4 regions of the Alteromonas sp. 07-89-2 genome follow, and region 4 is predicted to be linked to each of the others. Evidence: predicted binding sites of a transcription regulator. Region 4 holds the regulator's gene; each other region holds the start of a gene.
What was found. Region 4 encodes FliA, which starts transcription of late flagellar genes. Its sites were predicted from a motif close to CTAAAGNTNNNNNNNNNNNNGCCGATA; they were not measured.
Positions count from the first base shown of each region.

Region 1: a site for FliA is predicted at 2,155-2,181, ahead of F0261_RS01635 (VC2046/SO_2500 family protein). Genes of this name have one in related genera too.
Region 2: a site for FliA is predicted at 1,775-1,801, ahead of F0261_RS15670 (DUF5610 domain-containing protein). Genes of this name have one in related genera too.
Region 3: a site for FliA is predicted at 994-1,020, ahead of F0261_RS18110 (flagellin). Genes of this name have one in related genera too.

Region 1 covers NZ_VTYM01000002.1:62,329-65,765, reverse strand. The annotation lists gene F0261_RS01645 (DUF6279 family lipoprotein) at 1-373, shown strand, start outside; gene F0261_RS01640 (response regulator) at 452-2,092, opposite strand; gene F0261_RS01635 (VC2046/SO_2500 family protein) at 2,214-2,768, shown strand; gene F0261_RS01630 (rhodanese-related sulfurtransferase) at 2,918-3,437, shown strand, end outside.
Region 2 covers NZ_VTYM01000024.1:131,803-135,239, reverse strand. The annotation lists gene F0261_RS15675 (RNA-binding protein) at 1-352, shown strand, start outside; gene F0261_RS15670 (DUF5610 domain-containing protein) at 432-1,745, opposite strand; gene trmA (tRNA (uridine(54)-C5)-methyltransferase TrmA) at 1,922-3,019, shown strand; gene fabR (HTH-type transcriptional repressor FabR) at 3,140-3,437, opposite strand, start outside.
Region 3 covers NZ_VTYM01000036.1:616-4,052, reverse strand. The annotation lists gene F0261_RS18115 (hypothetical protein) at 1-898, opposite strand, end outside; gene F0261_RS18110 (flagellin) at 1,139-1,984, shown strand; gene F0261_RS18105 (hypothetical protein) at 2,549-2,689, shown strand; gene F0261_RS18100 (flagellin) at 2,749-3,437, shown strand, end outside.
Region 4 covers NZ_VTYM01000021.1:31,902-35,338, forward strand. The annotation lists gene F0261_RS13920 (protein phosphatase CheZ) at 1-722, opposite strand, end outside; gene cheY (chemotaxis response regulator CheY) at 757-1,140, opposite strand; gene F0261_RS13930 (RNA polymerase sigma factor FliA) at 1,177-1,908, opposite strand; gene F0261_RS13935 (MinD/ParA family protein) at 1,905-2,771, opposite strand; gene flhF (flagellar biosynthesis protein FlhF) at 2,777-3,437, opposite strand, start outside.

The sequences.
Region 1 (3,437 bases), on a different contig from region 4:
AATACAAGAAACAATACGTGAGCGTATTGGAGATCTAAGTAAAGAGCAAAAACAAATTGTTAGCACCTACGCGCAACAGTTTATTTCTACAGGTGACGCTTGGATAACGTATCGCAGAAACATACAAAATGCGGCAAGAAAGCTATTCGTTTCGCGCAAGCAAAACGAAAGGTTTGAGCAAGAGTTGGTGGTTCTCATGCAAAATCCGGATAATTATAAAAGCGATGTGTACAAGCAAAGTAGTGCTCATAATATGACTGTGACTGCAACGCTACTGGCCGAGATATTTTCAACCCTTTCAGAGAAACAGCGTCAAACACTGATTGAAAACGTGGATGAACTAATCGAAACGGTTGATAATTTTATGGATTAGTTAGTAATACTTTGGCCTCGCCGGTTAAAATATGAACAGTAAAAATCTAACAATCTCATAGCTCACCAGTTTTCTAATTCAAAAGCCAATATATTTAGAGAGTTCATCTCTAAGGTTGGTGTATTTTTCTTTGTAAGGCGCCTTAAGTGACATATCGTCAATCAATTTGAACAACCGCTTACACTCGTTAATGAGTTTCATTTCGGCTTTATCTTCTTTGATTGCAATTTGTAGAAGACATTGTAATAGATTAAGCGCAACCCCTGTATTTACAGGAGCAAAGCCTTGAGCAAGGGCAAACGAAGCTTTAGCACGTTCGTAATCTTGCTGCTGATAGTGTTGAATGCCTTCGCGGTTGAACTGTTGATAACTGGCTAAGTTTTTCTGAGCATTGAGGGCTTGCGCATCAAGCATGTTTTGACTGTTTTGGTCGAGCTCATCCTGTCTTGAAGTCAAAAGTGCATTCAACTGTAGCGCATCATCAAACTCACCCAGTTTATACATAACGTTAATACTGTCAGGAATAAACGCGGTAGGAACTTCCGTGTACTTATCATCAAGAAGCGTTTGTGACGTTGTTAAGTGGCGTTTGGCATCAATCAGTTTGCCGTCTATAGCGCTAATTCTAGCGTTGACGATTGTACCAAATATATCTACGTCAAAATCTCTGTCCATTTTTTGAAGATGTTCATCAAACTTTCCTCGTTGCAGAGTAAGTAATGCTTCTTGCTGATACTTATTGCGCTGGCGCTTGTCGTCTGCAAACTCTGCGACATCTAGAAGGCTTCGGATAATACCGCACCAGTGTAAACTTGTTTTATGAACGGTTCGTTTTGATAAATCCCAGATCGCTTGGCTTGAACTCGCTGCAAGCACTAAATCGTCATTTTGCCGACCTATTTCACAGGCTTTGAAATGCCTGGGTAGGGAGTAGGGCGACAGTTTTATTGCCTCTTTTATTGCATCTAGTGCTTTGTCGCCAGCCGTCGTGGCTTGGTGTGCTTGCGCAAGAATATCGTGAGCGTCTGCATTGAACCGATTACGCTTTAGCGTTCTCTTGGCAATTGAAATCGCTTTCTCATATTCCTTTAAAAGCAAGTAAGTTTTTCCAATAGCTATTTGCGCCCACAGCACGGGTTTTCCGTCAATGTAATCACGTAACACATCTAGCGCTTTATCGGGTTGCTCTATACGCCAGTATAGCTCGACTAATAGCTGTTCACAGTGACCTTTATAGTGGGAAGGGGCGTCAAGTAAGGCTTCGATATGGTCGATCGCACTGTTTATTTCACCCTGTTCAACGAGACTAAACGCTTGCTGGAGAAACTGTCTTTTTTGCCACGCACGAACAATACGAGACTTCAGCTGAACTTGAGAAAAGGGCTTAATTAAAAAATCATCGGGTCTACGTTCAATACTGCCCAACACTATCGGTCGAGCGCTATCTGCGCTTATCAGAATGAACACCGATGTGGGACTGATAAGCCTTCGAGTGCGCAACTCTTCAATGAGTTCATAGCCATTTTTGTTGTCAGCTCCCAAGTGTAGATCACAAATGACGATATCAAACTTATGCTTTTTACATAGTGATACCGCTTGTTCAGCAGATGACTTCGTAACTACATCAGATGCGCCCATCGAATGCATCAGCCCCTTTAATAAAAGAAGGAAAGGGCGTTGGTCTTCAACAATCAGTACTTGTTTGTTGCTAAATTGCATTTCAAATCCATGAATGAGCGCGCGATTACTTTATAGGAGTATATCTAATTTTAGATAATAAGCTTAAGAAAAACATTATCTTGCCGAAAACATAAGTATACATATGAAGTTATAAATAAGAATGTCGCAAGAAACTGTCGAGGCTCGTGAGCAAATACCTATTGACCCCAGTATATACTGGGAGCGCAGTGGTGTGCTTGCTAAAGCATCTGCGCAGGGAGCGTTGTTCTCTTTATATCTCGCTATGCAACAACATAGTGTGGCTGAGCCATTTGAAATTGAAGCGGTAGCGTCAGAAACTGATGATAAAAGCAACATCGAATCCAAGCTTGCATCGTTAAATTTTTATAGAAGACCATCGCTAGCCGCTAATGAATGCGAATGGGGCAGAATGCACGTTTTGTCTGAGTTAGTGTCTCAAGACTATGCGGCAGCAAGATTATATTTAAGTATGAATCCTTCTCCACTATCACAAACTGATGATGCTAAACGTCTACCCGACGATGTAGTAGATAATTGTAGTTTGGCAACACAAAAACGGTTGAAAAAGGAATACGCTAACACCGTGAAGGAAGATAATACGCTGCTATACGATATCCTTTCATCACAAGATAAAGAACACCATTCACAACAAGAAAATTCGTCACACTCCACATCTTTTGAGAATATTGCATAGCAGTTATTTCAATTCGTTGTTGCGTGCTAAGTTTGCGTTGACGTACGAGCGCTAATTCGTATCCGCCCTAGTTTTTATCATTCCTTTTTGTTATATTGCGCGCCGCATTTTTGCACTGGTCTTACGCTCCAATCAGCAAAGGTTAAAATATGTCTAAATATATTGTATGCGCAATGTATAAATTTGTTGCGCTTGAAAACTTCAAAGAAATCCGCCAACCGCTTCTCGAAACAATGGAAGCTAATGGTATTAAAGGTACACTTCTTCTTGCCCACGAGGGGATAAACGGTACGGTTTCTGGTACCCGCGAAGGTATCGACGCATTACTTGCTTATTTAAACAGCGACGAACGTATTAATCCTATTTCTTGCAAAGAATCTCTTCACGATGAACAGCCGTTCTATCGCACCAAGGTAAAACTGAAAAAAGAAATTGTGACCATGGGCGTTGAGGGTATTGACCCTCGCAAAACCGTTGGTACTTACGTAAAACCTAAAGACTGGAACGCACTTATTAGCGACCCAGACGTTACGGTTATTGACACGCGAAACGGTTATGAAATTGAAATTGGTACGTTCAAACACGCTATCGACCCTAAAACCGAAACGTTTCGTGAGTTTCCTGAATACGTAGCGAAAGAGCTCGACCCGTCAAAAAATAAAAAAGTGG
Region 2 (3,437 bases), on a different contig from region 4:
AGCTCTGCTGATCAGCGGTATCGTTACTCCTTGGCTAGCGTCTCTTATTCAAAGTCCATCTTCCTCAGATGCCAGAGCACATTCTAATGACGGATCAGTAGAAACTTTATATGTGGGTAATTTGCCTTATAGAGCAAACGAGAACGCAGTAAAGGAATACTTCAGTAGCTTTATTGAAGTACAGTCGGTTCGCTTAATGAAGGATCGTAAAACTGGAAAAAGAAAAGGATACGGTTTTATCGAAGTTGTAACTGACGACTTAAACAGCGTTATCGATAAAACTAACGACTCAATCTTCCAGGAGCGAACCCTAAAAGTTCGCCCTGCAAAGGACAAAGTCGAACACGCATAATTTTGTGAGTACGGTTTATAGGCTATAAAAAAGCCCGGTTAGCTGTCGCTACCGGGCTTTTATATTAGTAAATAGTTAGTTATTCACTTGTCTCAGCAGATTGAGGAAGTCCATTAAGTAACGTTTGATTGAAAGCGTGAAACCTATTTATAGCAGTTACAAGATCTGGCACCTGCACGTCTTTCATCTCATTAATCAACCCACCTATTAAGGTATTATAGTCTTCGTTACTTTCTAACGTACTTTCGGCATTAGCAAAAGTATCCATCATCTTTTCTAGATATTGCGCAATAGGGCTAACCACATTTCCAAACTTCGAATTATCGCTTTTGTCTTCATTGTAATGTTGGATGTTCTCATACGTCTTTAGTACTTCGGTCTGTGTTGTTCTATTTAACTGTAACGCGTAGCCAACTAACTCTTTATCGTCAAAGCCTAAACTTAACGCTTCTTCAAATGCTTTGTCGATGTCACCACTGTAAAAGGTGTCGGCGAGATCCTGAACTTGACCAACCAAATCAGCTATCGACTCTAACTCATCTTCATCAAGCTCGCCTTTCAATGAAAAGCTAATACCGCTTCGCTCATAGTATTGGTACGAAGTTTGTTGTTGGTATGACGCTGAAAAATTGTTTTCGCCTTGCTCGCCACTACCGCCTGATTGCTCCTGAGATGCCTGCACTTGGAAATTAAGTTGTTGAGACGCTTGGAACGAGCGAAGACTCTCAAAACTAAAACTCACTTCGTCGCCATCTTTAGTTCGAATCAGCAAGCTTCCGCTTTTCTCATCCGATGCAGCTACCGCGTTTAAGGCTGAAAGCGTTACAGCGTTCGGCTGCTGGCGACCAAATATGTCAGTTTCCAGATCGTTTATTCCTGTATCGATGAGATCGCGGCTTTTTGTCATTCCTTGCTCAATCTCTTCATTCATAAAACCAGCGAGGTCTTTTTCAGCCATAGCGAATCCACGGCTTACGCCTTCTCTCGCTTGGCTAAATAAGCCATTAAGCTTTTCATCGCTGGCGCCACCGTTTGCCGCACCTCTAATGACGCCACCTACGAACTTAAGTACGTTTCTGGCAACTTTTTCAAAGTCGAACAAACTGTTCGACTTATCTTCAATGCTTTTCTCTTTGGCTTCTTGTGGCTTTTGGCCATCTATAACTAACGCTTGGTTAAGGCTGCTACTCACCACACGTAAGCCGATGCTAGTTTGGCTACTGGAAACAGATACCGATGCCGCTTGTTGTTTAGAAAACTCAGCCGCTTGCTGCAATCCTTCTTGCTGTAACTGCTTTTTCAACATTTCGTTCGGGTGAACTGATGCCTTTTGATCTGCTTTTTGATCGACCTTCTGGTCGCCCATAAAAGCCTTAATTTGACCCACGTTCATAATTTGATCCTCACTATCCTCAATCTTATTATCGGCAAAGAATCAGTATTGTTTAATTTTAATACAGCTTTTTTTACTAGGTCGTTCCTGATAATAATGCAGAAGTAGATAGCGCATGTTGCAGTTATTTTATAAGGGACTACAATTCGCGACCTCAACATTGAATGGAGAATTTTATGACCGCGACCGAACAACAACGCTATCAAGCTCAGTTGGACGAAAAAGTAGAACGTCTTACTGCGTTACTTTCTCCGTTCAATGCGCCTGACTTAACCGTATTTCCATCGCAACCAACACACTACCGTATGCGCGCCGAATTTAGAGTATGGCATGAGGGCGATGATTTGTTTCACATCATGTTCAACCAGGAAACAAAAGAGAAGTATCGCGTAGATAGCTTTCCTCCTGCTTGTAAAGCAATAAACGATGCTATGGCGCTGTTGTTAAAAGAAGTAAGACCAAATGAAGCGCTAAGAAAGAAGCTTTTTCAAATCGATTATCTTTCTGCACTATCTGGCGAGCTTGTCATCAGCCTTTTATACCATCGTCAACTAGATGAGAAGTGGCAAGAGGCTGCAAAAGAATTAAAGGCGAAACTCGAGGCTCACTTTCCGAAAGTAAACATCATCGGCCGTGCGAGAAAACAAAAGCTTATTATCGACAACGATTTTGTTATTGAGCGCTTACCCGTTAATGGCAAAGAATTCATATTTAAGCATATCGAAAATAGCTTCACTCAGCCCAATGCCGAAGTGAACTGTAGCATGATTGAATGGGCACTAGATTGCGTAAAGCCGCTCTCTGGCGATTTACTGGAGATGTATTGCGGTGCAGGTAACTTCTCACTGCCGCTAGCGCTTCACTTCGATAATGTTGTGGGGACCGAAATAGCCAAGCCCTCTGTACAAGCTGCGCAGTTTAATATTGAACAAAATCAGCTTAATAATGTGAAGATCGTAAGACTCGCCGCTGAAGAATTCACTCAGGCTATGAAAGGTGAACGTACGTTTAGTCGCTTAGAAGGCATTGATCTAAGTACATATAATTTCACAACTGTATTGGTTGACCCACCAAGAGCTGGGTTAGATGAAGACTCGCTTAGAATGATTCAGGATTACGATAATATCGTGTATATCTCGTGTAACCCTGAAACGTTGGCGCAAAATCTTGAGCTTTTAAGTGAAACTCACGACGTTGCTCAATCGGCACTATTCGATCAATTCCCTTTTACTCATCACATTGAGGCTGGCGTTTTACTTACACGCAAAAGCTAGTTTTAGTACAAATTGACAAGGCCTTTGGAGTCACAAAGGCCTATGAAGACGTATTAAAATAAGGTTGCTTTGATTAGAGCAAACGATGTGGACTTAAAAGGCCAATCGCCACTAATTCAATTATACGCTTTTTTGCGTTGCACCTACTTGAACGAAGCGAAGCTGTGCTTTCACTCTCTCACCGATTTCGCGGCGAAGTTTATCATCAGCTTCTAGTGCTTCAGCACCTGCACTGAATACAAGTCGTACCATAGCATCAGCTTGAAGCTGCGCGCATGCGTATTCTACGCCCTGCTGTTCAATAATGTAGTCGGTCAACTCGTCGATGAAGTGTTGAATCTCTCTAAATACTGCCAACCGATAAGCCGACGACGTACCAGTATGCTCGCGTAATAATAAGCGAAATACGTTTGTATTT
Region 3 (3,437 bases), on a different contig from region 4:
ACATATAAAGCGTATCGTTTTCTATCACTAGGCCAGGGTAGCTGGTATCACCATTACTTGGCAGTGTATTAAGTTCAGTAAGTGTTTTAGTTACGCTATCAAAGAGCCATATTTTGGTCGTAAATTGGCGAGAGTCCCAGTCGACATGTCTTCCTGCAACAATATACAGGCTTTCACCTAACGCCACAGCAGCAGGGCCGCCAATATAAATACCCAAATCATGCCAGCTCCATTTGGTATAAGGCGGTTTTGACGTACCAAATTGTGCGCTGAATGTATCGGCATCACGCCTAAGAAAAGCAAAAGCATCGCCGTTAGAATTAAATAGAATAGTACTTTCGTTGGGGTAGCCCTTTTTGTGTTTATCTAAGCTAAACGCTTCTGCCTTATGCAATTGCATTGTCCGCGTTGGATCACCCTTATAAAGCGAAAGTGTATTTGATGGTCGATTATATGCAAAGCCATACGCGTCTGAATTATGCCAAGTATGGTTCCACAGCCACCATCCGCTCTTACCATGTCTATTAGCTCCTGACCAAGATAGGCCCGTAGTGGTGAAATAAGTCATCATTTTTGTGACCATTTTGCCATTATCAAGGTATGTCTTTGCATAGGAAGTGAGCATGAGGCGAGAGCCATCGTGTGAGAACTTAGGATCTCGTAAGTCGGCATTACTCTCTCGAATAATTACTCTGTGGCGAATTTGAAATGAAGCTTTATCAATAGTTGATACAACAAGCACACCGTCAGCACTAACATGATTAGTAGCTTGTCGGTAGCAACACATCAATGTTTTACGACTTTTGTCGAACGGATTTTCAATCAAATCAGTGAAAGCGCAATGCGCTGCAGACTTTGATACACGTTTTATATCCAGTAGCTTCAAACTTTTTTTCACGTCAAATCTTCCTTAAAAATCCTTTAGTTATGCGGCGCTTTAATTTCATTGCGCGGCAATATCTTACCGCTTATCGGCAAAAATCGTAATTTTTTCTAAAGGGAATCTAATTAGTGTCGATACAGTTTCTGAGAGAGCCAGTTCATCAATTACCCCTCAGGTCTTGATGACTACTAAAACAAAAATGTCGGTTAGGCCGACTGCCAGCAAACGCTGGACTGAGAGTGTAGGAGAGACTTTATGTCTATGTTCGTTAATACCAATGTATCCTCATTGAATGCCCAGCGTCAGCTATTTGATGTTAGTAATTCTTTGAGCACGTCGTTTGAACGCCTTTCTTCAGGCTTCCGTATCAACAGCGCTGCTGATGATGCCGCAGGTCTACAGATTACCGACCGAATGACTTCACAAGTCCAAGGACTTAACCAAGCTGTACGTAACGCAAATGATGCGATTTCACTATCGCAAACTGCTGAAGGTGCACTTTCTGAAACTACGACTGCACTACAGCGTATTCGTACACTTGCCATTCAATCGCAAAACGGTATCAACAGCTCTGCTGACCGTGTAGCGCTGCAAAAAGAAGTGTCTGCACTACGTACTGAGATTTCACGTATCTCTACGACTACCCAATTTGCCGGCGTTAACATTCTATCGGGTGATTTCTCTGCGAAATTCCTAGTAGGCGCAAACGCAGGTCAGACAATTTCTGTAAACCTATCTAGCCCTACATTGGCACGTGCTGGTGTTAATGGCTTCAGTGCGACTGGTTTGGGGATTACTGGCTCGGACGTATTAACTAGTGATAATGCTTCTTCAATGCTGGCTAATATCGACACCGCTATTTCTGCGATCGGTGGACTACGTGCTGACTTAGGTGCGCTTCAAAACCGCTTCCAGTCAACAATTCGAAACTTGAGTAACATCTCAGAAAACGTTTCTGCAGCACGTTCTCAAATTAAAGATACTGACTTTGCAACTGAAACCGCTAACCTAACGCGTAATCAGATTATCCAGCAGGCGAGTACAACGGTACTTTCTCAGGCTAATCAGCGTCCACAGGCAGCGTTGCAGCTTCTAGGTTAATGATTAAATAGTGGAGCCAGGAGGTAGTGCTCTAGTCCACGCACATGAAAGGCTGGTCGCCTCGTGACCAGCCTTTTTATTTATTCTCCTCTATTTCCTTTAGCTAACCCTCCTGTTATATGACAGCTAGCTGATACCTTTTCACCTTTGAAAAACTTTTCTTATAGTTCTTCTCTTTCCAAAAAATCACCACGGTCTGACTTGTCTAAAGTTTTGATTTAATTGAGGTATTTCTTGTTCTCCTATTGCTCGTCAAAATTTATCAAAAAACTTCTAAAGTAAAATTGATAGGTGGACGATAACTATTACAAAGGGGAGATAAAGTTAGTTTTTTTCCTCTGATGGGTGAAAACAATAATAAACATCCGAATAAAAGTGTTTTATGTTCAAGTTTGCTTAGTCATCTTGGATATTTAAGTTAGGAAAATCAACGCTTTGTTTGTCTTAGAATGAAATGGCTAGTTTTTCTAAAGTAATTTCTATTTAAGGCGATATAAAGAAAGGTTTGTTAAGTGGTGTGGAGCTGCTAACCGGCGAGAATGAAGCCAGGAGGTAGTGAGAGGTTTGAGGTCTGGAACATCAAACCCACCGGCCAGCAAAGAGAATGAAATTCTCTATTTAGCAAGTTTCATCGGTAGTGTGCCAATGAAACGTCAGATTAACTCTGACACCTTACTTAAAGCACAGGCTATGCCAAATATTTAAAACAATCGCGCAGATAATAAAAGCAATAGCGCAATACTCGAAACTGTTAGGAGAGACCCATGAGTCTATTTGTTAATACCAACGTGTCATCATTAAATGCACAACGTCAATTATTTACCACCGGCAACAACCTAAGTACCGCCTTTGAGCGCCTATCGTCTGGTTTCAGAATTAATAGCGCTGCGGACGATGCGGCTGGTCTACAGATTACAGACCGTATGACTTCGCAAGTTCAAGGTTTGAATCAAGCGGTAAGAAATGCGAACGACGGCATTTCATTGGCACAAACAGCTGAAGGTGCAATGCAAGAAACGACGACAGCTCTTCAGCGTATTCGTACGCTTGCTATTCAGTCTCAAAACGGTATTAACAGCTCTGCTGACCGTGTAGCACTACAAAAAGAAGTGTCGGCGCTACGTACTGAAATTTCGAGAATCTCGACAACTACTCAGTTTGCGGGTGTTAACATTTTATCGGGGGATTTCTCAGCAAAATTCTTGGTAGGTGCAAATGCGGGTCAAACGATTTCGGTAAACCTATCTACTGCTGCTCTAGCACGAGCGGGCGTAAATGGCTTCAGTGCAACTGGATTAGGCATTTTGGCCGACAACGTTTTAACTGAGCAAGGAGCTTCTCGTCTATTAACCGCAGTTGATTCAGCAATTTCTGCTGTGGGTGGGTTAAGAGCAGACTTAGGTGCATTGCAAAACCGTTTTCAGTCTACCATTCGTAACTTGAGCAACATCTC
Region 4 (3,437 bases):
TCATCTTGGCCTGACACGACGTCGTCGCGCTTATCGGCATCAATGATAGGGCCTTCTGCCTCTACACCATCAACCTTATCGGCCTTAACGCTAGATGGTTTAGTTTGTTCTGCACCGTCGCGTTCACCAAACATGGTAAGCATGTTAACTAAGCTGTCTTCCACTTCTTTAACCAAGTCGATAACGCGGCGAATAACCTGACCAGTTAAGTCTTGATAACCTTGAGCCATCAATACTTCTGTAAGTAACTGTGTAAGTTTAGCTGACTGTGCCGAACCTTCTTCCAACAATTCGTCTAAGTCTGCGCATAAAGCCTTGAATTCTCCCAACTCTATTTGGCGATTCATCAGCTTCTTCCACTCAGGCATAACCTTTTCGATGCGCGCCGACAGCATTTCAGCTATAGGCATGCTCGCTTCAACGGCATCCATAGTAGTATTAGCAGCTTTTTCAGTTTCTTCAATTACGTAGGTTAGGCGGGATTGTGCATCGGGAATATCATCGGTCGCGAGATTTTTAATGCGGTCGTCTATTTGGAAATTATTCAGCGCGTCATGGAGCTGACGCGTCAGTTTCCCTACTTCGGCAAACAACTCAACGTTTTCTTTCATTGAGGCCGCTTCTAATAGGGCATTGGCTGAAGCGTTGTCACCCTCTTCAAGGTAGGTGACAAGCTGTTTTGCTTCTTCCAACGAAATTGGAACGTTTACATTCGTTGACATCCAGTAAACCTCATTTCTCTGGTGAGCGTCTGGATCAACCTAAACGTTCGAATATTTTATCTAATTTTTCTTTAAGTGTTGCTGCAGTGAACGGCTTAACAACGTAGCCATTAACACCTGCTTGCGCGGCGGCAACAATTTGCTCTTTCTTCGCTTCAGCAGTAACCATAAGTACTGGTAGGTGCTTGAGCTTGTCATCGGCTCTAATCGCGCGAAGCAAGTCAATACCCTGCATTCCAGGCATGTTCCAATCGGTAACTACGAAATCGAAATCACCTTGCTGCAACATAGGCAATGCAGTACTTCCGTCATCCGCTTCCTGGATGTTGGAAAAACCCAAATCTTTAAGTAGGTTTTTGATGATACGTCTCATGGTAGAAAAATCATCGACCACGAGAATTTTCATGCTTTTGTCCAAAATAGCCTCCAGTGAGGGGTTAATTGTTATTAATTTCTATTCTTCGTCAGCTTGCCACGACTTCATTCGTGATTTGAGTTTTAACATGGCCTGACTGTGAATTTGACTGACTCTCGATTCACTTACATCAAGAACCTCCCCAATTTCTCTTAGGTTCAGCTCTTCATCATAATACAGCGAAAGTACAATCGCTTCTCTTTCAGGTAATGTCGTAATTGCATGGGCAAGCGCTTTTTGGAAAGCGCCTTGCATCAAATCTTCCAGTGGTGCGTCGCTACCTCGATTTTGCTCTGTCGAAATAACATCTTCTGACACACCTAAATCTTCAATACCTACCAGCTTTCCGGCATTTACTTCATTAAGCATTTGGTGATAGTCCTGCAAGCTTACATTAAGCTTATCAGCAATATCAGAATCTCTAGCATCGCGGCCTGTTTCGCTTTCTACTTGCGAAATTGCTTCAGTGATCGCTCGGCCATTTCGGTGGACTGAACGCGGTGTCCAATCCCCTTTGCGAATTTCATCTAGCATAGCACCGCGAATGCGAATACCGGCAAACGTTTCAAAGCTGGCTCCTTTTGAACCATCAAAGTTTCGCGCGGCTTCTAATAATCCAATCATGCCTGATTGAATTAAATCGTCTACAAGAACACTAGCCGGCAATCGCGCTATCAAGTGATGCGCTATACGCTTAACCAATGGCGCATGTCTTTCGACTAACTGCGCTTTATCGGTTTGTTGTTGATAAGCGGCTGCCTTGCTGTTCAACGCTGACTTCCTACGGCTTTTTCTGCAACTAATTGTTCAATGAAAAACTCTAAATGGCCACCTGGCTGCGCTGGAATAGGCCATGTTAAGGCTTTACTTGCCAACTGTGTTATTGCAACGGCTGCCGGTGAACCTGGGTAAGCATCGACAATGGCAGTTTGTTTACGTACTGCTTTACGAATGTTCTCGTCAAACGGTACTGTCGCCACTAATTCTAGTGCAACATCTAAAAAACGCCCTGTCACTTTGCTTAATTTACTAAATAGCTCTTGGCCTTCTCGCACGTCGCGCACCATATTAGCCACAACTTTGAAGCGGAAAACACCGTGCTCTCTATTCAGAATTTTTATCAATGCATACGCATCTGTCAATGAAGTAGGCTCGTCACACACAACGACCATGATGTCTTGTGAGGCTTTTGAAAAGCTCAACACCATGTCTGAAATACCTGCCGCTGTATCAACGATAAGCACGTCAATTTGCGAGCGCAGCTCACTAAAGGCTCGAATTAGGCCAGCGTGTTGCGTTGGCGACAATTCTGCCATCGACTGCGTGCCTGATGTGGCAGGGGCAATCTTTATTCCGTGCGGACCGGTAACTAATACTTCATCAAGTGTACATTCGCCGGAAAGCACGTGGGATAAGTTTTTCTCAACACGCAAACCTAACATAACGTCTACGTTAGCAAGACCGAGGTCCGCATCGAGAACCATTACACGTTTACCTTGCTTCGCCATGGCGATAGCGGTGTTCAATGTAATGTTTGTTTTACCTACGCCACCTTTGCCACCGGTGACGGCGATTACTTTGATTAACCGTGATTGCTTCATTTTTCTTAAGCTACTCGCTTGGTCGTCAATCATACTGCTTATGCTGTTTTAATTGCGTTGTTACCACTAGTATGATTCAAACCGTACTTTTTATAAAGCTTTGCAGCAGCGGAAACCAAAGATTTCGCTTCTGCAATCTTAATGTCTTCAGGTACTTTTTGACCATCGGTGACATAACTAACCGGTAATTGGTATTCAACCGCTGCACTAAGCACCTCTCCTAAAGAGTAGCACTCATCTAACTTTGTGAAAATACAGCCACTTAGTTCAATATCATCATACGCTTGAATGATTCTCTGCAAAGCAGGATATTGCGTATTTGCTTGCGCTACCAAATATTTTTTAACATTTGGCATTTGTCCGTTATCAAACTGCTTAATTTGTTTAATTAATCGACTATCTCTTTGACTAAATCCAGCCGTATCAATCAATACTAGTCGCTTATGACGAAGTTGGAATAATAAATCCGCAAGTTCTTCACTAGTCTGCGCTTTTCTCACCGTGCAGCCAATAATCTTTCCGTATGTCGCTAGCTGCTCATAGGCGGCAATTCTATACGTATCGATGGTAATCATCGCAACCGACTCTGCACCGTATTTCTGCGCATAGCGGGCAGCAAGTTTCGCAACGGTAGTCGTTTTACCGGTACCTGTTGGTCCTACTAATGCAACAGCACCTTGTGCGCTAAGTATATCGTTT